Linked DNA regions of Streptosporangium becharense. The protein of the gene in region 1 interacts with the protein of each later gene in a pairwise test. Links are inferred from orthologs where the notes say so. Each region holds a gene or a part of one and is shown on either strand. Other genes may lie near its edges.

Region 1 (13,835 bases):
TCAGGGCTCCGATGATGAATCCCTGGCGGTACCCCGACACCGCGAAGGCCACCATCAACGCGATCAGGACGAGGTCGAGGAGATCACCGGTCACTCCTTTACGTTATCCAGACGTCGCCCCGCGCGTGCACACCTTGTCGGAGGTCTGTGCCGTTATCGTGGCCGGATGGCAACGATCGGGGGGTCGGCGCCCGTGGCGGCTCTCATCGAGACCGCGCTGCGCGACCGGGACCAGGACGGCGTGATCCGCTGGCAGGCGATCGAGGAGCTGCAACGCAGAGGCGACCTGGAGACCTTCGACGCGGCCAGGCGCCTGTGCGCGGGCGAGACACCGGCCGAGCGCATGCTCGGAGTCGACATCCTGGGCCGGCTCGGTTTCGCCGACCGGAGCCTGCCGGTGCTGCGTGCCCTGGCCGCCCGCGAGGACGACTGCCTGGTGCTCTACTCGGTGCTGATCGCCTTCGGGCACCTGAGGGACCGCCGCGCGCTGCCGTCGGTGATCACCCTGGCCGAGCATCCCGATCCGGGGGTGCGGTACGGCGCGGCGTACGCGTTGCCCAACATCATGGGAAGTCCGCCCGACCCGACCGGGCTGGCCGCCCTGCGGCGGCTGATCCACGATCCGGACGACGACGTGGCCGACTGGGCGTGTCTCGGGCTCGCCCTGTCAACGGGACGCGAGGTTGAGGACGTCCGGCGGAAGATCCTCGACCCGTGAGTGGTCCCAGGGAAGCGCGAACCCCGAGCCGGCGAGCACCCCGTCGAGCACTCCCGCGGTGAACCCCCACACCAGCAGCCCGCGCACCCGGAACGCCGGCCCGCAGTGACCGCCGGGGTGGCGGAGCCTGAGCCGGTTGGCCGGGTCGACGAGCTCCCGGATGGGGACCCGCTCCACCGACTCCACCTCGTCGGGGGAGGCCGCGTGCACCACGCAGGGCGTGTGCCACCAGGCGAGTACCGGGGTCACCCGGTTGTCGCTGCGGCTGACGTACAGCTCGGGCATGGTCCCGACCACGTGGACACCGGCCGGGTCGAGACCGGTCTCCTCCTCCGCCTCACGCAGCGCCGCGGCGACCGGGCCGCCGTCGTCGGGGTCGACCCCGCCGCCGGGGAAGGCCGGCTGGCCCGCGTGCGTGCGTCCGCGGGAACTGCGCTGGATGAGCAGCACGTCGGGCCCGAACGGCCCCTCCCCGAACAACAGCAGCACCGCGGCCGGTCGCCCGCCCGACGCCGGTGGACGCAGCAACGGGGGAACCTGCATCCGCGCGACCCGCTCCGCCAGCGTCTCCAGCCACCCAGGGACTTCCACGGGCACACCTCCGGTCTTCTGCAACACGCCGTCCCGCCACCCGCTTCCCGGTCTCGGCCGGCGGAAGGCGGGAAACCCGCGAGCGGTCACGAGAAGGGGCCGGGACGCACCAGTCTGGCGGCCTCCACCGGGTCGGCGGGGCCGATCCCGTACGAGGGGCAGAGCGTCGTGAGCGGGCAGGCGCCGCAGGCTGGCCTGCGGGCGTGGCAGACGCGGCGGCCGTGCCAGATCAGGTGGTGGGACGTCATCGTCCAGTCGCGCCTGGGGATGAGTCCGGCGACGACCTGCTCGATTTTCACCGGATCGGTCTCCGCGGTCCAGCCGAACCGCCGGACGAGCCGCTGGAAGTGGGTGTCGACGGTCAGCCCCGGCGTGCCGAAAGCGTTGCCCAACACGACGTTGGCCGTCTTCCTGCCGACGCTCGGCAGCGTCACCAGGTCCTCCAGCCGGCCCGGGACCTCGCCGCCGAAGCGTTCGCACAGGACCTGGGCCATCCCGATGATGCCGGCGGCCTTGGCCCGGAAGAACCCGGTGGGCCGGATGATCTCCTCCAGCTCGGCCCGGTCGGCCGCGGCGTAGTCTTCCGCCGCCGGGTACCTGGCGAAGAGGCGGGGTGTGACGGTGTTGACCCTCTTGTCGGTGCACTGCGCGGACAGGATCGTCGCGACCAGCAACTCCAGCGGATTGCCGAAGTCGAGCTCGCAGTGCGCGTCGGGGTAGGTTTCCGCCAGAATTCGGGCCATCCGCCGAGCTCGGCGGACCAAGGCGAGCCGGGACTCCCCGGATGGACTGGCGTTGCGGAGCACCCCGACAGCCTACGCTCAAGGGCCGCCGGAGAGTCGTGCGGTGGAATGGGTCACAATTACTGCGTGAGCCGTGAAACAGGAGGCACCGTGAACACCGACGACGTGCTGGGCAAAGCCCCTCTGTTCGCCGCGCTCGACCGTGAGGGCGCCGCCGCGCTGCGCACGAGCGTCTCCGAGGTGGAACTGTCCAAGGGGCAGACCCTCTTCAGCGAGAACGAGACCGGCGACCGCCTCTACGTGGTGCTCGAAGGGAAGATCAAGCTTTCCCGCACCGCGCCCGACGGCCGGGAGAACCTGCTCAGCGTGCTCGGCCCCGGCGAGATGTTCGGCGAGTTGTCCCTGTTCGACCCTCGTCCGCGTACGGCGTCCGCCACCGCGCTGACGGACGTCCGCCTGGCCGGCCTCGGTCACGACGACCTGCGTCCCTGGCTGACCGGCCGCCCCGAGGTGGCCCTGCACCTGCTCCGAGCCCTGGCCCAGCGGCTCCGCCGGACCAACGACGTACTGGCCGACCTGGTCTTCACCGACGTGCCCGGCCGGGTGGCCAAGGCCCTGCTCGACCTGGCCGACCGCTTCGGACAGAAGGTCGACGACGGCGTCCGCGTCCACCACGACCTCACCCAGGAGGAGCTGGCCCAGCTGGTCGGCGCCTCGCGCGAGACCGTGAACAAGGCGCTGGCCGACTTCGCCCAGCGCGGCTGGCTGCGCATCGAGGCCAAGGCCGTGGTCATCATGGATATGGACCGCCTGCACAACCGTTCGCGCTGACCGTGTCGCCGGCCGCCCCGCCCGGGTGGCTCCGGCGCGTGGGAGGGACGGGCCTGTCATGGGCCATGCCGCCCGTCCCGCACGGGACGGGCGGTCTCGGAGCCGGGGCTTCGGCCGGGGACGGTCGCGGAGCCGGAGCGGGCGGTGTCAGAGCCCGTCCAGGTAGGCGAGCTGCGCGCGCACCGACATCTCGGCGGCGGACCAGAGCGACTCGTCCACGTCCGCGTAGACGATCTCGACGATCTGCCGGGGTGTGACCGCCCCCCGTTCCCGTGCCGCCCGGATCTGGTCCAGCCGCCGCCGTCGGTGCGCGACGTAGCCGTCGAGCGCTCCGATCGGGTTGGGCAGCACGGGGCCGTGACCCGGCAGCAACGCCTCCGCGCCGACCTGCTCGACCCTGGCCCGGAGCAGGTCCAGGGAGCGCAGGTAGTCGGCCAGGTCACCGTCCGGGGCGATCACCGTGGTGCCCCGGCCGAGGACGGTGTCGCCGGTGAGGATCGCCCGGTCCTGCGGCAGCCAGAAGCAGAGCGAGTCGAACGAGTGGCCGGGCGTGCCGACCACGTGCAGTTCCACGTCTCCGGCCACGAGCACGTCCCCGTCGCCGAGCCCCTCCTCGCCCAGGCGGTGCGCCGGGTCCAGGGCCCGTACCGGCGCGCCTACCAGGGCGGCGAAGGCGGCGGCACCGCCGCTGTGGTCGTGGTGCCCGTGGGTGAGCAGGATCGCGACGACCCGGCGGCCCTCCAGATGGGCGGCGACCCTGGCGAGGTGCCCCTCGTCGTCCGGCCCCGGGTCGACGACCAGTGTCTCCTCCCCGTCGCCGATCACCCACGTGTTGGTGCCGTCCAGGGTCATCTCGGACGGGTTGGGGGCGAGGAGGTTCAGCGCGTGCTCGGTACCCGCCCCGTCGGGCCCGGTGAGGGGGATCCGCAGCCCGCTCACACGCCACCGAACCGGTAGCCGTCGTCGAGCACGATCCGCATCTCCCCGTCCACCTCGGCGATCCTCGGCATGAACGTCACGATCTCACGTTCGGTCGCGAGCACGTCGGCGACCTTCTCGTACGCGGCCAGCTCGCCGAGCGTGCGGTGGGTCGGCGGCATCAGGAAGATCTGGCCCTCCGCCGCGCGGGTGATCACGTCGGCGGGCCGTGCCCAGAGGACCTCGTCGGCCTCGCCGCCGACGTCACGGGTGCGCTGACCGGACGGGAGGGCCGCGACGAAGAACCGGGTGTCGAAGCGGCGGCTCTCGACCTCGGGGGTGATCCAGTGTGCCCAGGGCCGCAGCAGGTCGGAGCGGAGGACCAGGCCGCGCCTGCCGAGGAAGTCGGCGAAGGACAGGGTCCGGTCGATCAGCGCGAGCCGGTCGGCCTCCCAGTCGTCCCCGGTGGTGTCGGCCACGACGGATCCGGTGGGGGTTCCGGCGAGGAGCACGCCCGACTCCTCGAACGTCTCCCGCACGGCCGCGCACACCAGGCCCCGGGCGGTCCGCTCGTCGGCGCGGAAGACCTCACCCCAGGCCGCGGGGGACGGCCCCGACCAGGCGATCGCCTGGTCGGCGTCACGCGGGTCGAGCGACCCGCCGGGGAAGACGTAGGCCCCCGCCGCGAAGGCCATGCTCGCCTTGCGGCGCAGCAGGTAGACCTCCACGGCGCCGGAGCCCTCGCGCAGGAGGGCCACCGTCGCGGCGTCCCTGGCCGGGACGGGTTTCACCTGCCCGGCCAGGATGCCGCGTGCATGCTCGCCCAGCTCACCGGGAAGCGGGATACCGCCCATTCCGACCCTCCACCAGAACATCGCTCGGTTGCAGGTCCATCATGTGGCACGGCTCCGTCCCGGACAATCGCCGGGGTTCCGGCGTCCTGTTCCCATCTCCGGCCGCCGCACACCGACCGTCGCCGCACACCGGCGCCGGGAACGCCGACCGCCGACGCGCACCGGCGGCCGGTGTCCTCAGGCGTCGGCGCACCTCGGACGTCAGCGCACCTCGGCGATCAGCTCGACCTCGACGGGCGCGTCCAGCGGAAGGACGGTGACGCCGACGGCGCTGCGGGCGTGCCTGCCCTGCTCGCCGAAGACCTCCGCGAGCAGTTCGCTCGCTCCGTTGACCACCTGCGGCTGACCGGTGAAGTCGGCGGAACTGGCCACGAAACCGACGACCTTGACGATCCGCACGATGTTCGACAGCCCGCCGGCCGCCGACGCGACCGCGGCGAGGGCGTTGAGCGCGCAGATCCTCGCGAGCCCCTGAGCCTCCTCCGCGCTCACCTCCGCACCGACCTTGCCGGTGACCAGGAGCTTGCCGTCCACCATCGGGAGCTGACCCGAGGTGTAGACGTGGTCACCGGTGCGAACCGCCGGCACGTACGCCGCCAGCGGCGGCACGACCTGCGGCAGGGTCAGACCGAGCTCGGCCAGCCTCTCCTCGGCCGTCACTGCGTGGGCCGCTTCAGGTAGGCGACCAGTTGCTCGGGGTTGGGCCCCGGCACGACCTGGACGAGCTCCCAGCCGTCCTGGCCCCAGTTGTCGAGGATCTGCTTGGTCGCGTGAACCAGCAGCGGCACCGTCGCGTACTCCCATTTCGTCATGCGGGACACATTAGCGAGACCCCGCCCGCCGGGCGGTCCCCGAGGGCCTCCCCACGCCCGCCGCCGGTCCGCGGCCAGGCTCGCGACGCCGGGACGGAACCGCGCCGGCTCCCCACGAGCAGGGTCGGCGCCCTATGAGAGCCCTGTGAGAATCGGCATATTTACTTTCCGCACCCCATCGATTAGGGCCGCGGCCGGCGGCGTCCCGTCCGGCCGCCCCTTCGGCCGGCCCCCGGCCCGGGTACGGCACGGCCGCGGGGCGACGGACCGGACATAAGGCGCTGACCAGCGCGGTTCTCGGGCATGGGGTACCCGCAGCGGTGAGCGGGCGTGCGCCTCCCGCGCGGCGGACGGCCGCCGCGGCGCAACGGACCCGGCTCCGGCGGGTCACGGAACCCCCGTCGTGGGGGTCGCCGCGGGGGGTTCACGGTCAAGGGTCCGGAGAGTCGTCAAGTAACCGTTGGGTAGCCTTCGAAACGTGAAAGCTCGCGACACCGACTGGGACGGCGTACGCCTTCACGTCGTCACCGGCAAGGGCGGCACCGGCAAGACCACGGTGGCCGCCGCACTCGCCCTCGCCCTCGCCGCGGGCGGCCGGAAGGTCCTTCTCGTCGAGGTCGAGGGGCGGCAGGGGGTCGCCCAGGTCTTCGACCTGCCGCCGCTGCCGTACGAGGAGCGCAAGATCGCCGTCGCGCCCGGCGGCGGGGACGTCTACGCGCTCGCCGTCGACCCCGAGGAGGCCATGCTCGAATATCTGGAGATGTTCTACGGCATGCGCCGGGCCGGCAAGGCGCTCACCAAGATGGGCGTCGTCGACTTCGCCACCACCATCGCGCCGGGCTTTCGCGACGTCCTGGTCACCGGCAAGACGAGCGAGGCCGTCCGGCGCAAGGGCAAGGACGGCCGAAGGGTGTACGACGCGGTCGTGCTCGACGCTCCGCCGACCGGCCGGATCACGCGTTTCCTCAACGTCACCAACGAGGTCGCCGGGCTGGCCAGGGTCGGTCCGATCAAGAACCACGCCGACCTGGTGAACGGCGTCGTGTCCTCTCCCGAGACCGCGGTGCACTTCGTCACGCTCCTGGAGGAAATGCCGGTCCAGGAGACCCTCGACGGCCTGCAGGAGCTGCGCGAGGCGGGGCTGCCGCCGGGCGGGATCTTCACCAACATGGTCCGTGAGTCGCGGCTTCCCGCGTCGGTTCTGGACGCCGCCGCCGAGGACCGCTTCGACCCGTCCGAGCTGATACTCGGCCTGAAGGTCGCCGGGCTCACCGACGGGGGCCCGGCCGCGGTCAGCGTGGCCGAGGCGTTGACCGAGGAGATCGCCGAGCACGCCCGCCGCGGCGAGCTGGAGCGTCGCGAGAGGGCGACGCTGAACACCTCCGGCCGTCCCCGCTACGAGCTGCCGTTGCTGGCCGACGGGGTGGACCTGTCCGGGTTGTACGAGCTGGCAGAATCGATCCGCACCCAGGGAGCAGCGTGAAGACCCCGCCGGTCCTCGACCTCGACGCGATCATCGATGACCCGGGCACCCGGATCATCGTCTGCTGCGGCTCCGGCGGCGTCGGCAAGACCACCACCGCCGCGGCGTTGGGCCTGCGCGCGGCCGAGCGCGGGCGCTCCGCCGTGGTGCTCACCGTCGATCCGGCCCGGCGCCTGGCCCAGTCGATGGGGCTGACCGAGCTCGACAACGTCCCCCGGCCGGTCACGGGCGTGTCGGGCGAGGGCCATCTGCACGCCATGATGCTCGACATGAAGCGGACCTTCGACGAGATCATCGAAGCGCACGCCGATCCCGAGCGGGCCCGCCAGATCCTGACGAACCCCTTCTACCAGTCCCTGTCGTCGAGCTTCTCCGGCACGCAGGAGTACATGGCGATGGAGAAGCTCGGCCAGCTCCGCCGGTCGGGCGAATGGGATCTGATCATCGTCGACACCCCGCCGTCCCGCTCGGCACTCGACTTCCTCGACGCGCCCGAACGGCTCGGCCGCTTCCTCGACGGCCGGCTCATCCGGCTGCTCATGGCCCCGGCCAAGGCTGGAGGACGGAGCGCGTTCAAGCTGCTCAACGCGGGTTTCGGTATCGTCGCCGGGGCGTTGACCAAGCTGCTGGGGGCCCAGGTGCTCAAGGACCTGCAGACGTTCGTCTCCGCGCTGGACGCGGTCTTCGGCGGGTTCAGGGCCCGCGCCGAGCAGACCTACCAGCTCCTGCAGGCACCCGGAACCGCGTTCGTCGTCGTGGCCTCGCCCGAGCGCGACGCGATGCGTGAGGCGTCCTACTTCGTGGAGCGGCTCGCCGAGGAGCGCATGCCGCTGGCCGGGCTCGTGGTCAACCGGGTGCACCACTCACCCGCGGCCGCGCTGTCGGCGGCCCGCAGCGCCGCCGCGGCGGAGGACCTGGACTCACGCGGCGAGCACGAGCTGACCTCGGCCGTGCTGCGGCTGCACGCCGACCGCATGCACCTGGTCGCCCGCGAGCAGCGCGAGCAGGAGCACTTCTTCTCCGCCCACCCCACGGTGCCCGTCGCCCGGGTCACCGCCATGTCGGAGGACGTGCACGACCTGGACGGGCTGCGCGAGGTCGGCCGCCTCCTGGCCGCCCAGTGACGACCGGCGCGTTCCGGCCCGCCGAACCCGCCGGACACGCTGCCCGGCGTCGGATGGGCGGCACGCGCCGGCCACGGTTCACCGGGCACGGCATCGGCTCCTGACACATGTGTACGGCCGGCGCCCGGCGCCGGCCGTACACGTGTGCGCGAACTCAGCCGGCGATCAGCTCGTTGGTCCGCTCGTATTCCTCTTTGGCCATCTCCAGCAGTTCCCGCCAGGAGTCGACGTCAGGTCGCCGGCGCAGCAGCGCTCGGCGTTCGCGCTCGGTCATCCCGCCCCACACCCCGAACTCGATGCGGTTGTCCAGCGCATCGGCGAGGCACTCGGTCCGGACCGGGCATCCTCGGCAGATCAGCTTTGCTCGGTTCTGGGCAGCGCCCTGAACGAACAACGCGTCAGGATCCGCACCCTTACAGGCCGCACGGGAGGTCCAATCCGTGATCCACATTCGACCCCACTCCCCTTAGGTGGTCAGTCGTGACTTGGGCCGACGGGCGCGGGCGTCGGGCCTCGGTATTCAATTGCTGCAGAAAGAGAACGTACGCAATCAGACGTTCGGGCCGACAGACCCCGGCGGGACCAAATTCTCACATGGTCATCCACGGCCATCTGGCCGGGAATGACTAGTCACCCCGTCCCTGCGCAGGGGACCGTCACGGCAAAATGGTGGTCCGTGACCGTTTGGGTCACCCGCCCGACGTACCCTTGGATTTGTGCAAGCTCAAGGCAAAGATCAGGGGTCGGCGGTCGTCAAGGTCGTCAAGCTGTTCGGCGCGTCGATCGCCACGGGCGTGCTGGTCGCCGCGGTGGCACTCCCTGCAGTGGGCGGCGCGGGAATGACGGTGAACGCCACGACGGACGAGCTACAGCTCCGCCCCGAGGAGCTCAAGGAGCCCCCTCTCCCGGAGAAGACCACCCTGCTCGACGCCGACGGCAAGCAGTTCGCCCAGTTCCATTTCAATGAGGGCAACCGCGAGTCGGTCAAGCTGGACCAGGTCGCCGACGTGATGAAGACCGCCATCGTCGCGATCGAGGACTACCGGTTCTACGAGCACGGGGCGATCGACCTGGAGGGCACCTTCCGCGCGGCGGTGAAGAACGTCTCCGGTGGCGGGGTCATCCAGGGCGGATCCTCCATCACCCAGCAGTACGTCAAGCTCGTGCTGCTCAACAGCGCCGAGACCAAGGAGGAGCAGGAGGCCGCGGTGGCGCCGACCTTCTCCCGCAAGCTCAACGAGCTGCGTCACGCGCTGGCCGTCGAGGAGAAGTACACCAAGTCGGAGATCCTTGAGCGGTACCTGAACATCTCCTACTTCGGCGCGGGCGCCTACGGCATCGAGACCGCGTCCAGGCGCTTCTTCGACAAGCCCGCCTCCAAGCTCAACCTGTGGGAGGCGGCGACCCTGGCCGGAGCGGTGCAGAACCCCAGCCAGACCGACCCCAGCCGGGGCAAGGCCTTCCGCGACCGGCTGCTGGAGCGGCGCAACGTCGTGCTGAACCGGATGGCCGAGCTGGGCAAGATCACCCAGCAGGAGGCCGACGAGGCCAAGAAGAAGAAGCTCGGCTGGAAGGACATCCCCGCCCCCGGTGGCTGCGAGGAGAGCGACTACCCCTACTTCTGCCTGTACGTCCAGCACGAGCTCCTGACGAACGAGGCCTTCGGCAAGTCCCGCAAGCAGCGCGAGCGGACGCTGGAGCGGGGCGGCCTCGTCATCAAGACGACGCTCGACCGCAAGGCGCAGAAGGCCTCGGAGAAGGCCATCAAGCAGTTCGTCAAGACCAGCGACAAGCCGGTCGCCGCACAGGCGATGGTCGTCCCCGGCACCGGCGCCATCAAGGCGATGGCCGCCAGCCGCAAGTTCGGCGGGAACAAGAAGAAGAACGAGATCAGCTACAACCTCGTCGGCGACGCGGCGCACGGTGGCGGCGGTGGGTTCCAGGCGGGGTCCACGTTCAAGCCCTTCACCCTGCTGACGGCGCTCGAACAGGGCATGAAGCTCAACGACGGCTTCACCACCGGCTCCGGCTACAACGCGCCGAGCTACGGCGCCTTCCGCGACTGCAAGGGCAACGCGGTCGGCGACCCGAAGCACACGGTCAGCAACTCCAGTGAGGGCGGCGGCGGCTTCAAGACCCTGACCACCGGCACCCTCGGCTCGGTCAACACCTTCTTCCTGCGCCTGGAGGAGGAGGTCGGGCTCTGCGAGACGGTGAAGATGGCCAAGCGGCTGGGCATCAAGCGCGCCGACGGCCGTCCGCTGGCCGAGGTCGAGACCTTCACGCTCGGCCCCAACGAGATGGACCCGGTGACGGTCGCCGGCGCCTACGCGGCGATCGCCGCCCGCGGCACCTACTGCAAGCCGATGGTCATCACCGAGAGCGTCGACCGTGACGGCAAGGCCACGCCGTACAAGCCGGAGTGCAAGCAGGTGCTCGACGAGGAGGTCGCCGACGCGGCCTCGCACATCATGTCCGGGGTGTTCACCAAGGGCACGATGAGCCAGTACGGCGGCATCGGCCGCCCGGCGGCGGGCAAGACCGGCACCACCGACGGCTACACCGCCGCCTGGTTCGCCGGGTTCACCCCCGACCTCGCCTCCGCGGTGAGCATCGGCGACCCGCGCGGCGCCTTCAAGCACCCCCTGCTCAACGTGAACATCGGCGGGCAGTACTACGGCTACGTCTACGGCGCCACGATCTCCGGCCGCATCTGGAAGTACTCCATGATCGACGCGCTCAAGGGCGTCAAGGCGACCCCCTTCACCCCGGTGAACATGGATCGCTTCGGCGGCTGCTCCGCCGGCCGGTGCGCACCCAAGCCCCCGCCGAAGCCCGAGGGCGACGACGACGGCGGCGACCGGGGCCCCGACGGGCCGGGCGACGGCGAGGACGGCAACGGCGGCACGTTCTGGCCGGGCAACGACGGCGGACGCAACGGCGGCGGGAGCATCCCGATCGTCACCCGATGACCCGGTGACAACGGCGGGAGCCCTCCTCCCGGCCCCTTCGAGGGGCTCGGGGAGGAGGGCTCCCGCCGTCACACGGGCCGGCGACCGGTCCTACGGACCCACCGGGCCGGCCGTGCGGCCTCACACCGCCGAGCCCGCCGCGCGGCTCCCGCCACCGGGCCGGCCGCGAGGGCCGGAGAGATCAGGAGGAGAGCCTGGCGCGGACGACCTGGGCGACGCGGCCACCCTCGGCGCGGCCGGCGACCTTCGGGTTCACCAGCTTCATGACCTGCCCCATGGCCTGCGGTCCGGATGCGCCGCTCTCGGCGACGGCCTCGTCCACGATCGCGGCGAGCTCCTCGTCGGAGAGCTGAGCCGGAAGGTACCCCTCCAGCACGGCCTGCTCGTCCAGCTCGGCCTGGGCCTGCTCCGCGCGTCCGGCGCCGGTGAACGCCTCGGCCGCCTCGCGGCGCTTCTTGGCCTCCTTCGTCAGCACCTTGAGGACCTCGTCGTCGGTCAGCTCACGCGCCGCCTTGCCCGAGACCTCCTCGACGTTCACGGCCGCCAGGGCCATGCGAAGCGTGCGGGTGCGGACCTCGTCCCTATTCCTCATGGAGGCCGTGAGATCGGCCCTCAGTTTGTCCTTCAATGCGCTCATGCGGTCCATCTTGCCGCCTCACCAGCCCCGCTGTATCCCGAGTTTCCGTCCGACGCGCCGATCTCAGGCATGATGAGGGGGTGAGGAAAGCAGCCGCGATTCCCCTGTCCCTGTTCGGCGCCGGTCTGGCCGGCCTCGTCTACGCCTCGGTCGTCGAACGCAACGCGTTCCGGCTGCGGCGTTTCGACGTCCCCGTGCTGGCACCCGGGCAGCGTCCGGTGCGCATCCTGCACCTGTCGGACCTGCATCTCACCCCCGGCAGGAGCATGCTCATCAACTGGGTCCGCTCGCTGGGGGCGCTCAACCCCGACCTGGTGGTCAACACCGGCGACTCCATCGCCCACCCCGAGGCGGTCGCACCCCTCATGCACGCCCTGGAGCCACTGCTGGCACGGCCGGGCCTGTTCGTCTACGGCTCCAACGACATGTACGAGCCACGGCCCAAGAACCCCGCACGGTACCTCTGGCGCACCTCCAAGGCCGACTACGGCCAGAAGGTCCCCTCACTCCCCTGGGAGGAACTGGGCGCCGCCATGGCCGCGGAGGGCTGGCTCGACATGAACAACACCACCGCCCGGATCAAGGTCGGCGACCTCGACGTGGCCGTGGGCGGCATCCACGACTCCCACATCAACCTCGACCGCTACGACCTGATCGCCGGCCCGGCACCGGCGGAGGCCGACCTGCGCCTGGGGGTGATGCACTCGCCCGAGCCCCGCAACATGTCGCGCTTCGCCGCCGACGGCTACCAGCTCCTCCTGGCCGGTCACACCCACGGCGGCCAGGTCTGCGTCCCGTTCTACGGTGCCCTGGTCACGAACTGCGGAATCGACCGTGCCCGCGTCAAGGGCCTGAGCCGGCACGAATCCGCCTTCCTCCACGTCTCGGCGGGCCTCGGGACCAGCCCTTACTCCCCGGTCCGCTTCGCCTGTTATCCCGAGGCGAGCCTCCTCACTCTGGTCCCCCGCCGCAGAGGCGGCGCAAGCACCCCCGAAGTCCGCTAGACTTTCCGAAGCACGAGCAAGACCGGCGTGCGACCGGGGTGTAGCGCAGCTTGGCAGCGCGCTTCGTTCGGGACGAAGAGGCCGTGGGTTCAAATCCCGCCACCCCGACCCAGCAAGGCCAGTCAGAAGGCCGCTTCCGAAGACCGGAAGCGGCCTTCTGCGTTGGGTGAGCGACTGACCGCGTGACGACGCCTCCGGATCGCTCTCGAAGCAGCGGTGGGGCCACAACGCCACGTCCGGTGAGTGCGCACGAGCCCCCCGGCCAGGGCCGGCAGATCCCGCCGAAGACCCGAAGTCGGTCAGCGGTCGGGCAGACCCTGCCGGGAGGCGCTCGTCTCCATCATCTCCGTCAGCGGTCGTGGTCCAGGCCGACGGCGCGGAGCATGGTGCGGAACTTGGCGGTGGTCTCGGCGAGCTCGGTCTCCGGCACCGAACCGGCGACGATCCCGGCGCCGGCGAACAGTCTGAGGCGGTGGTCGGCGACCTCGGCACAGCGGATCGTCACCACCCACTCGCCGTCGCCGGTCGCGTCGCACCAGCCGACGAGCCCGGCGTACAGGCCGCGGTCGAACGGCTCGATCTCCTCGATGGCGCGGCGCGCGGCACCCGCGGGCGTGCCGCAGACCGCCGGGGTGGGGTGCAGCACGGTGGCCAGCTCCAGCGAGGTGACCGCGGGATCGTCGAGCACGCCGGTGATCCGGGTCGACAGGTGCCACATGGACGCGGTGGACAGCAATGACGGCCCGGCGGGGACGGACAGCTCACGGCAGTACGGCCGCAGGGCCTCCACGACGTTCTCGATCACCAGGGCGTGCTCGCGCAGGTCCTTGTCGGAGGCGAGCAGGGCACGGGCCCGCTCGCGGTCGGCGGCGGGGTCGGGGTCACGGGGTGCGGAGCCGGCCAGCGGGTTCGTGGCGATCCGCCGCCCGGAGCGGGAGACGAGAAGTTCGGGGCTGGCTCCGAGCAGCGTGCGCGGCGCGGCGGTGCGCGAGGGCAGGTCGACCGCGTAGCCGTAGGCCTGCGGGTCGCGCCGGACCAGGTTGCGCAGGACCTGCCTGACGTCGACCGGACGGCCCAGGGTGACGTCCAGGGCCCGGGCCAGCACGATCTTCTTGAGCTCCCCGGCGGTCAGCTTGTCGAGTGCCTTC
Region 2 (14,388 bases), 2.4 Mb from region 1 along the record:
CTGGAGGTGGAACCACGTCTCGTCGTAGAAGTACATCCACACCTGCTCAGCGGCTTGGCGGATCAGCGCCTCGGCCTCGTCCAGGAGCATGTGGGCAGGTCTGGCCTCGCTTTGACGGGCATGGAGCCGAATCCGCCGACGCCCGCTCTGTCTCACTTGCCGGCCTGCTTTTCGCTGATCAGTAGTGTGGAGGCATGCCGGACGAACAGACCCAGCGGCCACGCCCCGAGCCTCCGTCTGAGTGGCAGAACGTGTACGGCTTCCTGGAGGAGGTGCGACACCGGCCAGGGATGTGGCTCCGCGACGGTTCTCTCCGTGACCTGGAAATGATCCTGATCGGGTATCGGGTCGCGCTGGATGTTCACGGTGTTGAGGAACGGTTCGACTTCTGGCCGAGCGGGCCTTTCTCTGCATGGCTCGCTCGCTACGGCCGGTGGAGCGCGCTGGGCTGGGCAGCCGAGATCGAACGCCAGGTGGAGCCCGGCACTACCCCCTTGGAGTCGTTCTTCGCCTTCCTGGACGAGTATCGAGCTGAGCAGCGCGAGGACAACGACTCCACAGCGAAATAGCGCACCGTCCTCCATCAGGGGACTTCTTTCGGCGTTGCGCTGAATCACCACAGCTTCGTCTCACCGCTGTCGGCCTCCGGCGTCCCGATCGAGGACATCTCGCGCCTGGTCGGCCACCGCAACACAGTGGTCACCGAGACCGTCTACCGCAAGCAGATCCGGCCGGTGCTCATGCAGGGCGCGGAGGCCATGGACGACATCTTCGGGAGTCAGTCACCCGGTTGGTCACCCACGCCCCGTTCCGAAGATCAGGAACGGGGCGTTTTTGCTGGTGGGCACTACTGGGTTCGAACCAGTGACATCTCGCTTGTAAGGCGAGCGCTCTACCGCTGAGCTAAGCGCCCGAAGGTCCCGTCGGACAGACGGGACAACACCTTACGCTACACGCGGGATTTCGGCACATCGACGGACCATGCGACGCCCGCGTCGGCGAATCCGGCGGCCCGCCAGCCCAGGAGGGCGGCGCCGAGCATTCCGGCGTTCACGCCCAGCGCGGCGTGGCGCAGCGGCGGGGCGTCGCGGAAGCTCAGGCGCCCGCGGAGGCGTTCGGTCAGGGGGTCCGAGAGCAGGGGGCCCGCCTCGGCGAGGCCACCGCCGAGGACGATGACCGAGGGGTCGAGCAGCAGCGTGTAGGTGGCCAAGGCGAGGGAGAGCGCCTCGACGGCGTCGTCCCAGACCTCGCGGGCGACGGGGTCGCCGGCGGCGGTGAGCGCGGCGATCCGCTCGGCGGTGACGGCTGCGGCCCCGGCGGGGGCTGCGGAGGCGACCGCGGCCCCTGCGACCGTGGTCCCCGTGCCGGGGACCACCCCGGCGGAGGCGGCTCCACCGGAGAGCGTCTCGGGGAGCGTGACCCCGGCGCGGGCCTCGGCGGAGATTCCGGCGGCGGTGGTCGCCTCGGCCTCCGCCGTGTCCGTGCCGGCGGCCAGGCGGGCGGCGTAGCGGCGGGCCACGGCGGAGGCCGAGGCGTAGGTCTCCAGGCAGCCGGTCTGGCCGCAGGCGCACGGCTCGCCCTGCGGGAAGACCGGGATGTGGCCGATCTCCCCGCCCCAGCCCGCGGCGCCGCCGTACGGCTCACCGTTGACGATCACGGCGCCGGCGATGCCGGTACCGATGGGCAGGAACAGGAAGTCGGACACCCCTCGGCCGGCACCGAGGACGCTCTCGGCGAGACCGCCGGTGCGTACGTCGTGGCCGAGCATGACGGGCACGTCCAGTGGAACGAAGTCCGCCGCGGGGACGTCACGCCAGCCGATGTTGGCGGAGTAGAGCGCCGCGTCCGCGGCGACCAGGCCGGGGACGGCGAGGCCGACTCCTTCGGGGGTGCCGCCGCCCCGCGCGGCGAGGTCGTCGATGAAGGAGCGGATCTCTCCGATCACGGCGACCGGTCCCCTGTCACGCGGGGTCGCGCGGCGGTCGATGTGCAGGATCTCGCCGGTGCGGCCGACCAGGCCGCCCTTCATCGACGTTCCGCCGACGTCGAGGGCCACAACGAAGGAGCTCATGCACCCATCCAGCGCGTAGGGGAGCGGGACCGAGCCGACCCTAGCGCACGCCGGGACGACCGCATACGCGGGGAGACGATCACATACATTGAAAGATGATCACATATCCGGAAAATCTGCCATACGTTCCTAAAGCAGGGCAGATGACCGTAAAACCGCCCGCGCGCAGAGGGGCCGGATGCGCGGAGACGCACCGCGACACACCGGCCGGGGAAACCTCCGTAAGTGTCAGGGGACCCGGCGCAGGACCCTGGCCAGGGCGGCCTCCACCTCGTCGGCCAGGCCGGGAGCGCAGGAGTGCGGCAGTTCGTCCCCCTCGCGTGCGAGCCACACCGCGCCGCACGAGCGGCACTCCACCTCGCCGAGCCGGCAGATGAGGGTGGCCGAGCCGCAGGAGGAACACGTGTCGAGGTCGAGGTCGCGCGTGCGCCGGCAGTCCGGGCAGATGAGCACCTGCGCCTGGTGGCGCACCCCGCGTGTCCACGGGCTGGCGCCGCGGACCGGGTCGGTCTGCCTGGCCCCGCAGGAGAAGCAGGGCATGATCGCCTCCGAGAAGGTCGAGCCCGGTGGACGCCCCGGAGAGCGGCCGCCGGATACGCTCAGGGAAGGTCGGCGAGCACCTTGCGGTACTCGGCGAGGTCGCGTGCCTGCGAGATCGGGTTCACCACGCTCCAGCGGACCACACCCTCACCGTCGATGACGAAGGTGGCGCGCCGCGCGACACCGCCCTCCTCATCGAACACACCGTACGCCTTCGCCGCCGCTCCGTGCGGCCAGAAGTCGGAGAGCAGCGGGAAGGTGTATCCCTGCTGGTCCGCCCAGGTGCGGTGGGCGAACATCGAGTCGACCGAGACGGTCAGCAGCAGCACGTCGTCGGGCAGCTCGGGGGCGAACTCGTCGCGGACGGCGTCGAGTTCGCGACCGCAGACGCCGGTGAAGGCGAGCGGGTAGAAGATCAGCACAATCTTTTTGCCCCGGTGCTGCGACAGCTTGACCGGGGTGCCGTGCTGGTCCTTCAGTTCGAAGTCCGGAGCCTGGGCTCCCACCTCCACGGCCATACCCGATGGTCCTCTCGTCCGATGGCGGCAGGCACCATCATCCTGCCGTACGGCTCACCCGAGCCGTACGGCAGGGCGGACCTTCAGCGGCGCGCCTTGGGCGTCGCCAGACGCGTCCCCGACCAGTCGGGGGCGGCGCTGATGCTGCTGGTCTGCGACAGACCCGCGGTCGTGGCGTCCTCCCCGATGTCGCTCGGCTCCACGTGCCCGTCCCGGCCTGCCTTGGGAGTGAGCAGCCAAATCTGGCCACCGTCGGTCAGGTTGGTCATCACGGTGCTCAAGGCGTCGAACAGATCACCGTCGCCGTCGCGCCACCAGAGCAGCACGACGTCGACGACGTCCTCGAAGTCTTCGTCGACCAGCTCGTTGCCGGTCAGCTCCTCGATGGAGTCGCGCAGATCGTCGTCGGCGTCTTCATCCCAGCCGACCTCCTGCACCACCTGACCCGGCTTGAGGCCGAGTCGTTCGGCCAGGCTGCGTTCGCCCTGCGCCTGACCCGCGGTCGCGCTCACGTTTGTCCCTCCTGCTTGAATGGCCCCGCAATCACACGGTGCTCAGAGTGCTTCGGCACAGTCCACACGCTGTGACCCTCAGTCGTCAACGGTCGCCACGGCAACGAGTGGGCTACGTATGAACTAGTCCGACAAAAATGACAAACGGATCTGGCGTTCCCGATTGTCGACATTGAGATCCACCAGGGCGACGGACTGCCAGGTGCCCAGTGCGAGCCGCCCCGACAGGACCGGGACGGTGGCGTACGGCGGAATGAGGGCGGGCATGACATGCGATCGTCCATGCCCCCTGGATCCGTGCGCATGCCTCCATCTGTCGTCGGCCGGCAGGAGGTCCTCCAGAGCCGCGAGCAGGTCGTCGTCGCTGCCCGACCCGAGTTCGAGCAGCGCGACCCCCGCGGTCGCGTGGGGTACGAAGACGTGCAGCAGCCCGTCTCCCCCGCATGACCGGACGAAGCTCTCGCACTCGGAAGTGATGTCGTGCACCCGTTCCCGGGAACCCGTCACCACCTCGATCGTCTGAGATCTCACACACCGATCCTACGATCCATCCTGAGCTGGGATGACGACCGTGCTCGGTCTGTGACACACCGCGGGGGCCCGGTCCCGGCGCGGACGGCCGCCCGCGCATCGCGCTGTACGGTTTCCTTTCACCGCTTCCACGGCGGGTTCCCCGAGGGGCGGGCCCGGATCCGGCTCAGGCGGGGGGCGGCGGATTCCCGGTGAGGGGAGCCTGTAAAAAGAGAGCAACCTCGATGTAACCTTTGGTAGCAATTCGTCCTACCATCGGTGGTCTAGGCCACTTATACACCCCTGCCAGCAGGGATATCCTGGTTACCGGTCAGTAGAGATGCACTTTCCGGGGTAAGCGACCAGGATGGAAGACGACCTACACCAGACAAAAGTCCATCCTCGGAAGGCGAGACCCAGTGGCTTCCGGACGCCAGCGTTTCTCGATCATCAGCGACGGCCTACCCAGCCAGCTTCCTGATGTCGACCCCAGCGAGACCCAGGAGTGGCTCGAGTCGCTCGACAACGTCGTCAAGACGGAAGGTCGCACTCGCGCCCGTTATCTGATGTTGCGGCTGTTGGAGCGGGCCCGCGAGCACCAGGTCGGTGTTCCCGGTCTGCGCAGCACCGACTACATCAACACCATCCCGCCGGAGCGCGAGCCCTGGTTCCCCGGCGACGAATACGTCGAGCGGCGGATCCGCGCCTACACACGGTGGAACGCCGCCGTCATGGTGACCCGCGCCAACGCCCGCACCAACGTCGGCGGGCACATCGCCACCTACGCCTCGGCCGCCTCGCTCTACGAGGTGGGCTTCAACCACTTCTTCCGTGGCAAGGACCACGGGGAGTCCGGGGACCAGGTTTTCATCCAGGGCCACGCGGCGCCGGGCATCTACGCCCGCGCGTTCCTGGAGGGCCGCCTCAACGAGTCCCAGCTGGACGCCTTCCGGCAGGAGCTCTCCCACGGCTTCCGGGGGCTGCCCTCCTACCCGCACCCGCGCCTGATGCCCGACTTCTGGGAGTTCCCCACGGTCTCCATGGGCCTGGGCCCCATCTCGGCGATCTACCAGGCCCGGTTCAACCGCTACCTGCTGAACCGGAAGATCAAGGACACCAGCCGCAGCCACGTCTGGTGCTTCCTCGGCGACGGCGAGATGGACGAGCCCGAGTCGCTCGGCGCCATCGGGCTCGCCGCCCGTGAGGAGCTCGACAACCTCACCTTCGTCATCAACTGCAACCTGCAGCGTCTCGACGGACCGGTGCGCGGCAACGGAAAGATCATCCAGGAGCTGGAGTCCTACTTCCGCGGCGCCGGCTGGAACGTCATCAAGGTCGTCTGGGGCCGCGACTGGGACCCGCTGCTCGCGGCCGACGTCGACGGCGTGCTCGTCAACAAGATGAACACCGTCCCCGACGGCCAGTTCCAGACCTACTCCGTCGAGTCGGGCGCCTACATCCGCGAGAACTTCTTCGGCGACGACCCGCGCCTGCGCAAGATGGTCGAGCACCTGTCGGACGAGGACATCCGCAAGCTGTCGCGCGGCGGCCACGACTACCGCAAGGTCTACGCCGCCTACAAGGCCGCCCGTGAGCACGTCGGCCAGCCCACGGTCATCCTCGCCCAGACCATCAAGGGCTGGACCCTCGGCAAGGACTTCGAGGCGCGCAACGCGACGCACCAGATGAAGAAGATGTCCAAGGCCGACCTGAAGGAGTTCCGCGACCGGCTCTACCTGCCGATCCCCGACTCCGCCCTCGAGGCCGACCTGCCGCCCTACTTCCACCCGGGCGAGAACGACCCCGAGATCCAGTACATGAAGGAGCGCCGCGCGGCCCTGGGCGGGTTCCTGCCCCGGCGCGTGGTCCGGGCCAAGCCGCTCGCGCTGCCGGGCGACAACGCCTACGCGCAGCTGAAGAAGGGCTCCGGCAAGCAGAACGTCGCCACCACCATGGCGTTCGTCCGCCTGCTCAAGGACCTCATGCGCGACAAGGAGGTCGGTCACCGCTTCGTGCCGATCATCCCGGACGAGGCCCGCACCTTCGGCCTCGACGCGATCTTCCCGACCGCGAAGATCTACTCGCCCCACGGGCAGACGTACGAGGCGGTGGACCGCGAGCTGCTGCTGTCGTACAAGGAGTCGACCGAGGGTCAGATCCTGCACGAGGGCATCAGCGAGTCCGGCTCGATGGCCTCGACGGTCGCGGTCGGCACGTCGTACGCCACGCACGGCGAGCACATGATCCCGATCTACATCTTCTACTCGATGTTCGGCTGGCAGCGCACCGCCGACCAGATGTGGCAGCTCGCCGACCAGATGGGCCGCGGCTTCCTGCTGGGTGCGACCGCCGGTCGCACCACGCTGAACGGTGAGGGCCTCCAGCACGAGGACGGCCACACCCCGCTGATCGCCTCGACGAACCCGGCCGCCGTGTCGTACGACCCCTCGTGGGCGTTCGAGGTGGCCCACATCGTCAAGGACGGCCTGCGCAGGATGTACGGCGAGCAGGCGGAGAACGTCTTCTACTACCTGACCGTCTACAACGAGCCCTACGCCCAGCCCGCCGAGCCGGCGGACCTGGACGTCGACGGCCTGCTCAAGGGCCTGTACAGGTTCGCGCCCGCACCGCAGGTCCAGGGCCCGCGGGCCAACATCCTGGCCTCCGGCGTCGCCGGGCCGTGGGCGATGGAGGCCCAGCGGATGCTGGCCGAGGAGTGGGGCGTGGCGGCCGAGGTCTGGTCGGCCACCTCCTGGTCGGAGCTGCGGCGTGAGGCGCTGGCCGTGGAGGAGCACAACCTGCTCAACCCCGACAGCGAGCAGCGCGTGCCGTACGTGACGCGGGCGTTGTCGGCGGCGCACGGGCCCTTCGTGGGCGTCAGCGACTACATGCGGGCCGTGCAGGACCAGATCTCCCAGTGGGTACCGGGTGACTGGGCCTCCCTGGGCACCGACGGCTTCGGCCTGTCGGACACCCGGTCGGCGCTGCGCCGTCACTTCCACGTCGACGCGGCCTCGATCACCCTGGCCGTGCTCACCCAGCTGGTCAAGCGGGGCGAGCTCGACTCCCGGGTGCTGAGCGACGCGATCGCCAGGTACCACCTGAAGAACGGCGTGACCGAGGCCGGTGGCGCCGAGAGCAACGACACGCAGTCCATGGGTCTGTGATCGCTTCCGGGCGGGTTCTTCTTTCTTAAGAGGGGTCCGCCCGGTTAGTGTGGAATCGCTTCCCCCGGCGATCGAGACCAGGGGGGCAGTTCATGCCAGTGAAGCTGAAAGGGGCCGCGGCTGTCGCGGCCCTCTCCACCGCGCTCGCCGCCTGTAGCGTGAGCTCCGGGGAGGGCGGCACCACCGCGCGAGTCTCCGGGCCGCCCGGCCCGCCGGCCGCGAGCCCGTCCCCGGCGGCCCAGACGATCGCCTGGGGCCCGTGCACCGACCTCAGGCGCCCCTCCGGGCAGTCCCCGCGGGCCGAGCCCGCGCAGCAGTGCGGCAAGCTCAGGGTCCCCCTCGACTACGCCAAGCCCGACGGCGAGTCCGTGGAGCTCGCGTTGATCCGGTACCGGGCCGGCGACCCCGGCCGGCGGATCGGCTCGCTGGTGTTCAACTTCGGCGGTCCCGGCGCCTCGGGCGTCGACACCCTCGCCCAGGCGTCCAAAGTCTTCGCCACCCTGAACGCCCGTTACGACCTGGTCAGTTTCGACCCGCGGGGCGTCGAGCGCAGCTCCGGCGTCCGGTGCGACGGCAGCGCGGTCATGGACAAGTACACCTCCATGAACACCCCGGCCCGCGACGCCACCGAGCGGGCCGAGACGGATGCGACCACCAAGGAGTTCGTGACCGCCTGCATGCGGACGTCGGGCAAGCTCCTCCCCCACGTCGGCACCGTGAACGCCGCCCGCGACATGGACCGGATCCGCGCGGCCCTGGGCGACGCGCGGCTGCACTACTTCGGCATCTCCTACGGCACTCAGCTCGGCGCGGTCTACGCGACCCAGTTCCCGCGGAACGTGGGCCGGTTCGTACTGGACGCCCCGCTGGACCCGAGCGTCACCCTGGAGCAACGCGCGATCGTCCAGACGAGAGGGTTCCAGAAAGCCTACGAGGCGTTCCTGAGAGACTGCGTGCGCGAACCCGGCCAGTGCGAGATCGGCTCCGACCGGGACGTCGCGAACAAGAACGTCGACCAGCTCCTCGACGACCTGAGGAGTTCCCCGATCCCGGTCGGCGACCGGCGGCTGACCCAGGGGCTGGCCGGCACCGCCATCGCCGCGGCGCTGTACTCGGAGCTGACCTGGCCGCTGCTGGACCAAGGGCTCGGCCAGGCGATCAAGCAACGTGACGGCCGGCTCCTGATGGCCCTGGCCGACAACTACAACGGCCGCCAGGCCGACGGCCGCTACACGACCCTGATGAGCAGCTTCCCGGCGATCAGCTGCGTCGACACCGCGGAACGGCCCGACCGTGCGCAGCTCACCGCGATCGAGGACAGGACCCTGAAGATCTCCCCGCTGTTCGGCGGCGCGGGCATGGGCGCGGTCTGCTCGGTGTGGCCGGTTCCCGGCGACAACGAGGCCAAAAGGGTCGACGCCTCCGGCTCCGCACCGATCGTGGTGATCGGCGGCACCGGCGACCCCGCCACCCCGTACGAGTGGGCACCCAAGCTGACCGACCAGCTCAAGACGGGGGTGCTGGTGACGTACAAGGGCGAGGGGCACGGCGCCTACCTCTCCGGGGACGCGTGCGTCAAGAAGGTCACCGACGACTACCTGCTCGGCGGGAAGGTCCCCGAGACGGGCACCACCTGTCCCACCTCCTGACCCCGGCCGGTCACGCGGGCGGGGTCAGGACAGACGCGCCGCGGAGCGGCGGAGCCGGTCGAGGGCACCGGGCAGGCCGGCGTGGCGGAGGCGGCCGGCGCGCTTCACGACGCGGCCCGCGACGACCACGGCGTCCACGTCCGCGGTGCCCGCGGCGGTCACCACGGCCGCCACCGGGTCGCAGGCCGGGGCCATGGCGGGTGAGTCGGCGCGCAGAAGCACCAGGTCGGCCTGCTTGCCCGGGCGTAGCGACCCGATCCGGTCGGCCATGCCGAGCACCTCGGCACCCCCGATCGTGGCCATCCGCAGCGTCTCGGCCGCGGTGAGCGGCTCGCCGCGCAGGCGGGCCGCCGCGAGGGCGGCCCGCATGACGGAGAACATGTCGCCCGGCGCGTCGGTCACGGTGTCGACGCCGAGGCCGGTGGGGATCCCGAAGGCGCGGAACCGTCCGGTCTCCGGATGCCCGTGTCCCATCTGCGACTCCACCACGGGTGCGACCGAGGCGGTGCCGCCGCTGTCCGCGACGAGCTTCATCGCCTCGTCGGAGAAGCCGTTGCCGTGCACGAACATGACGTCCGATCCGAGCAGGCCACCGGCGTGCAGTCGTTCGACGGCGCCGGTCCCGGTGGCGTGCAGACTGATCCGCAAACCGAGCTCGCGGGCCAGCCGCCAGTCGGCCGCGGCCGCGGAGAGTGAGCCGTAGACGGGGCCCCACGCCGCCAGCGCGGGCGTCACGAGGCCGGACGCGGTGAGCGAGGCGACGCGCCGCACCTCGTCCTCGCGGCGCGCGCCGTCGTCGACGGCCGGGTGCGCGTAACCGAACACCGCGCGGATGCCGGCTTCGCGCAGGCCGTCGAGCGCGGCGTCGGTGTGGGCCGGGGTGAGCTGGATGTGCGACCAGTCGTAGACCGTGGTGACGCCGGAGTCGAGCGCCTCCAGCGCACCCCACAGGTTCGCCGCGTGCACGTCTTCGGCGCGGAAGGCGGGGGCGAGTTCGCCCAGGACGAGTGTGAGGTAGTCGCCGAGCGTCGCGTCGGCGGCGATCGAGCGGAGCACGCTCTGCCAGACGTGCCGGTGGGTGTCGACGAACCCCGGCAGCAGGATCCGGTCGGTCGCGTCGAGGGTCTCGGCTCCGGCCGCGGTGAGCCCCCGGCCCACCTCGGTGATGACCCCGTCCTCGACGAGCATGTCGGTCGCGGGCAGGACACGGGGATGCGGCTCGGTGTCGACCATGGTCGCGTCGGTGATGAGCAGGCGCACGGCGCTTCTCCAATCGGAAAGCAATAAAGAAAGCTTTTACGAAAGCTATCACCGCAGGGGGATATCCTCAACACCATGGGCCGGCAGGAAGCGGGGCGACGCGACCGCGTCGACGAGATGATGGACGGCTGGCGGGCGGAGCTCCCCGAGGCGGCCACCGTCCAATTGGAGATCATCAAGCGCGCCTCACGCTTCAAGGCCCTCGTCGAGGAGGTCACCCAGTCCGTACTCGGCGAGTACGGACTGACGTACGCGGAGTTCGACGTGCTGGCGACACTGCGCCGGGCCGGTGCCCCATACCGTCTCAAGCCCAGCCGGCTCGCCGCGCGCTCGTCGCTCACCACGGGAGGAACGAGCAACATCCTGCAGCGACTCACGGCCGCCGGCCTGGTCGAGCGTGAGCCCGACCCCGACGACGGCCGCAGCTCCTGGGTGCGCCTCACGGACCTGGGCGTGCGGCGGGCCGAGGAGTTGGCCATGGCCACGACCGACGCCCACGGGAATCTGCTGGCCGGCGTGCCGGACGAGACCGCGCGGGCCCTGGCCGACCTGCTCCGGGAGGTGCTCGTCGCGCTCGGCGACCGGCCCGTCCCTCCACATCGGGCCTGACCGGCCAGGCGGCCCGGCGAACGACCGGAGCCGCCCGCGGGGGATCCGGCCGGTCCGGCTCGCCGTGCCCCCCCGGGGCCGGGCACGAACCACGTGCGCCTCAGGACACCCGGGCTCGCCGTGTCCGGCCCCGGCCGGTGTCAGGCCCCGGCGGGCCGCGGCGGGGTGAAGACGCCGAAGAGGTTGCCGGAGACGTCGCGGATGTAGGCGAAGTCGGGGCCGTTGGGGTTGTCCAGCAGCTTGAACGTCACCTCCCCGCCCAGAGCCTCGGCCCGGTCACAGGCGGCGGCGGTGTCGGCGACGACGACCGAGAAGACCGCGTGACCGGGCGTGGCGCCGCCGGTGGCGTAGACGCCGCCCGCCGGCCCCTCGGCGCCCGGGTAGCCGATGAGCCGGTAGTCCATCCCTCCCTGCGCCGCGGCCTCGTCGGCGGCGAAGGACCAGCCGAACAGCTCCCCGTAGAACTTCTCCGCGCCTTGCGGGTCGTCGGTGGCGATCTCGAACCAGGCGACGGTGTTGATCATCAAGTGTCTCCTTGAACCGGTTTCTGCGGACGGACCCACGATGAACCGGTCGGGCGACACCCTTATGTCGGTGTTTTATGGCGAATTCCGGTCGATCCTCAATCGAGCTTCGGGTTCCACGTGGTGATGCCGGGGATGTCCGGGGCGAAGAGCTCGGGCGGATGCTCGGGAGCGGTCTCGTCGGTCTCCTCGGCCCAGGCGATGCGGTCGAGGCGGAAGACCCGGACGTCCTCCCGCAGGCGGCACATCCCCACGAGATACCAGTGGCCGCCTCGCCCGCCGACGAAGATCGTCGGCTCGACCTCGCGGACGGTGGTCCGGCCCTTCTGGTCCTCGTACCGGAGCCGGAGCACACGCCGGTGGAGCAGTGACCGCTCGATCACCCGCGACACCCGGGGGTAGGGCTCCGGCTCGGCGACCATGTGCACCCGGGCCGCGAGCGCCCTGGCCCCGGCACCCTCGGACGGCGACATCGCGGCGACCAGTTTGCGCAACGCGCTGTGGGCGTGGCCGGCGAAGGGGTTGTCCCGGGCACGGCCCAGCGCCACCGCGACGGCCACCGCCTCGGCGGAGGTGAAGTTCAGCGGGGGCAGGGACATGCTCTTCTCGAGGGCGTACCCCCCGCGCCTGCCGGGCTCGGCGTACACGGGGACGCCGGACTGCTGGAGCGCGGAGATGTCACGCTCGATCGTGCGGGCGCTCACCTCGAACCTCGCGGCCAGCTGACGCGCCGACCTGCACCGAGGCGCGACCGCGCGGAGCTCCTCGACGATGGCGTAGAGCCGGTCGGTGCGGTTCACAAACGTCACGCTACGCCTCCGCACCGACGTTCTCCGCCTCCTAAGATCGGGTTGAACAGACAAAACCACCTCGATACCCTGTTGCGACGCATCTCATTGGAGCCCGATGGCCGAACGACCGAAGCACCCCCTCGCCGCGCCTCCCAACCGTCCACGCGGACACACCTCGTCGTCCTCCGGCCCCAAGGCCTCGACGGTCATCACCCTCACGAGCATGGGAGTGGTCACGCTGCTCCTGGTCGGATACTGCGCCGCGCAGGGCGACTACGAGGAGGTGGGCGCCGAGTGCGTCGACCTCAGCAGCCCGCAGCCGGACGGCACATACCTGATCGTCGACGAGGACTACTGCGACGACGACCACGGCTCCGGTCACAGCTCCGGCCACGGCTACTACAGCGGCTCGCGCGGCGCCTACGGCTGGTACTACGGCGGCACGAGGAGCGGTAACCACGTGCGCTCCGGCACGACCGTACGGCCCTCGGACGTCAAGATCGTCACCGGCAAGGGCACCGTGATCCAACGCGGCGGCTTCGGCGGGCGCGGGTCGAGCGGAAGCTGACCCGGCGCAGATGAGACGCGAGACCGCGCTCCCCCGCGACGGCTGGGAGAGCATCATCGAAGGTCATGGCCTGGCCTACCACCGTTCGGCGCATCCCGTCGGCCTCGACCGCCCCTACTGGGACGAGAGCGTCCAGTACGTCTTCTCCATGGACGAGGTCCTCGAACTGGAGAACCAGGTCGAGGAACTGCACCGGATGTGCCTGCACGCCGTGGAGCACGTCATCGAGCACGGCCGCTACGCCGACTTCGCCATCCCCGGATGGGTGGCGCCGGAGATCGCCGCCTCCTGGGAGCGCAACGACCCGCACCTGTTCGGCCGCTTCGACCTGCGCTACGACGGGACCGGCCCGGCCAAGCTGCTGGAGTACAACGCCGACACCCCCACCAGCCTGCTGGAGAGCTCGGTGGTGCAGTGGTTCTGGCTGCGCGACCGCTACCCGGCCGACGACCAGTGGAACTCCATCCACGAGCGGCTGATCGACCGCTGGCAGCAGATCTCGGCCGCCCTGCCCACCGGCCCGGCGCACTTCGCCTGGACCAGCATGGACTCCTCGGGCGAGGAGGCGATGACCGTCGCCTACCTTCAGGAGACCGCCGACCAGGCCGGTCTGAAGACCGTCGCGGTGGCCATGGAGGACATCGGCTGGGACGCGCTCAACCTGCGGTTCGTCGACATGGAGCACCGGGTGATCCGCACGCTCTGCAAGCTGTACCCGTGGGAGTGGGTGGTCGCCGACCCGTTCGGCGAGCGGGCGCTCCGCCAGCAGGCCTCGATGACCTGGATCGAGCCGCTGTGGAAGATGCTGTTGTCCAACAAGGCGCTGCTGGCGGTGCTCTGGGAACTGTACCCGGGGCACCCGAACCTGCTGCCCGCCTATCTCGACGGCCCTCGCGAGATGTCCTCCTACATCGTCAAGCCGCTGCTCGGCCGTGAGGGGGCGAGCATGCGGATCGTGACCCCCGGCGACCGCGTCGAGACCTCCGGCGGCTACGGCGCCGAGGGCCACGTGTACCAGGAGTTCCAGGCGCTGCCCGACTTCGACGGCTGGCGTCCCGTACTCGGCGCGTGGGTGATCCACGACGAGGCGGCGGGAGCCGGCATCCGCGAGACCTCGGGATTGATCACCGACAACACGTCGTCCTTCGTCCCCCATCGCATCGAGCTCTGAGTCCCGGAAAGAGAAGACACCCACATGAGTCCCACCCCCGCGCCGTCCCCCGCCTCCTCGCCCGGCACGGCCGGCGTCGACGCGTTCTCCCTCGCCGAGCACCTGGGGCTCGGCGCGCTGGCCATCGTCTCCTACGCCGTGCTCGGCGTGCTCCTGCTGATCATCGGCTTCTACGTGATCGACCTCGCCATCCCCGGCAAGCTCAGCAAGATGATCAAGGAGGACCGCAACCCCAACGCCACCCTGCTGACCACCTCGGGGCTGGCCGCCGTCGGGCTGATCGTCGCGGCCTCCATCTGGTCCGCGGGCGGCGCCCTGCACGAGGGCCTGCTCGTCACCCTCGTCTTCGGCCTGGTCGGCATCGCCGTGCAGACCGTCGGGATGGTCGCCTTCGACAAGGTGGCGGGGATCTCGGTGCGCGAACTGGTCCAGGAGCCCGAGCTCCAGCCGGGTGCCCGCCTCCTCGCGGTCACCCACCTGGCCATCGGTCTGGTCACC

What was found.
Region 2: the proteins of nth (region 1) and aceE interact in binary tests that used the Escherichia coli proteins (3 or more experiments, as listed by UniProt). The link is inferred for Streptosporangium becharense from one-to-one orthologs.

What each region holds. Positions count from the first base shown.
Region 1 is NZ_JACHMP010000001.1:3,523,363-3,537,197, forward strand. What follows is about bases 256-3,026. They hold nth (endonuclease III), read right to left. Parts: upstream 2,116-3,026; coding sequence 1,396-2,115; downstream 256-1,395. Other genes in these bases: F4562_RS15260 (HEAT repeat domain-containing protein), read left to right, coding at 256-718; F4562_RS15265 (NUDIX hydrolase), read right to left, coding at 668-1,309; F4562_RS15275 (Crp/Fnr family transcriptional regulator), read left to right, coding at 2,161-2,883. In the rest of the region: F4562_RS15255 (MarP family serine protease), read right to left, coding at 1-94; more of F4562_RS15260, read left to right, coding at 167-255; F4562_RS15280 (MBL fold metallo-hydrolase), read right to left, coding at 3,031-3,822; F4562_RS15285 (NUDIX hydrolase), read right to left, coding at 3,819-4,655; F4562_RS15290 (RidA family protein), read right to left, coding at 4,857-5,315; Sp36 family protein, read right to left, coding at 5,312-5,467; ATPase BagA, read left to right, coding at 5,946-6,950; ATPase BagB, read left to right, coding at 6,947-8,074; F4562_RS15305 (WhiB family transcriptional regulator), read right to left, coding at 8,229-8,525; F4562_RS15310 (transglycosylase domain-containing protein), read left to right, coding at 8,791-11,046; F4562_RS15315 (GatB/YqeY domain-containing protein), read right to left, coding at 11,228-11,683; F4562_RS15320 (metallophosphoesterase), read left to right, coding at 11,764-12,687; isochorismate synthase DhbC, read right to left, coding at 13,037-13,835. UniProt on the Escherichia coli protein: DNA repair enzyme that has both DNA N-glycosylase activity and AP-lyase activity. The DNA N-glycosylase activity releases various damaged pyrimidines from DNA by cleaving the N-glycosidic bond, leaving an AP (apurinic/apyrimidinic) site.
Region 2 is NZ_JACHMP010000001.1:5,964,462-5,978,849, reverse strand. What follows is about bases 4,195-7,518. They hold aceE (pyruvate dehydrogenase (acetyl-transferring), homodimeric type), read left to right. Parts: upstream 4,195-4,570; coding sequence 4,571-7,318; downstream 7,319-7,518. Other genes in these bases: F4562_RS26240 (alpha/beta hydrolase), read left to right, coding at 7,411-7,518. Also shown: F4562_RS35970 (hypothetical protein), read right to left, coding at 1-90; F4562_RS26280 (hypothetical protein), read left to right, coding at 195-569; F4562_RS26270 (ROK family protein), read right to left, coding at 950-2,071; F4562_RS26265 (hypothetical protein), read right to left, coding at 2,300-2,611; F4562_RS26260 (peroxiredoxin), read right to left, coding at 2,671-3,129; F4562_RS26255 (DUF3052 domain-containing protein), read right to left, coding at 3,213-3,641; F4562_RS26250 (secondary thiamine-phosphate synthase enzyme YjbQ), read right to left, coding at 3,765-4,172; more of F4562_RS26240, read left to right, coding at 7,519-8,967; F4562_RS26235 (amidohydrolase family protein), read right to left, coding at 8,992-10,227; F4562_RS26230 (MarR family winged helix-turn-helix transcriptional regulator), read left to right, coding at 10,303-10,836; F4562_RS26225 (VOC family protein), read right to left, coding at 10,977-11,360; F4562_RS26220 (helix-turn-helix transcriptional regulator), read right to left, coding at 11,459-12,169; F4562_RS26215 (hypothetical protein), read left to right, coding at 12,267-12,719; F4562_RS26210 (glutathionylspermidine synthase family protein), read left to right, coding at 12,730-13,890; F4562_RS26205 (DUF350 domain-containing protein), read left to right, coding at 13,915-14,388. UniProt on the Escherichia coli protein: Component of the pyruvate dehydrogenase (PDH) complex, that catalyzes the overall conversion of pyruvate to acetyl-CoA and CO(2).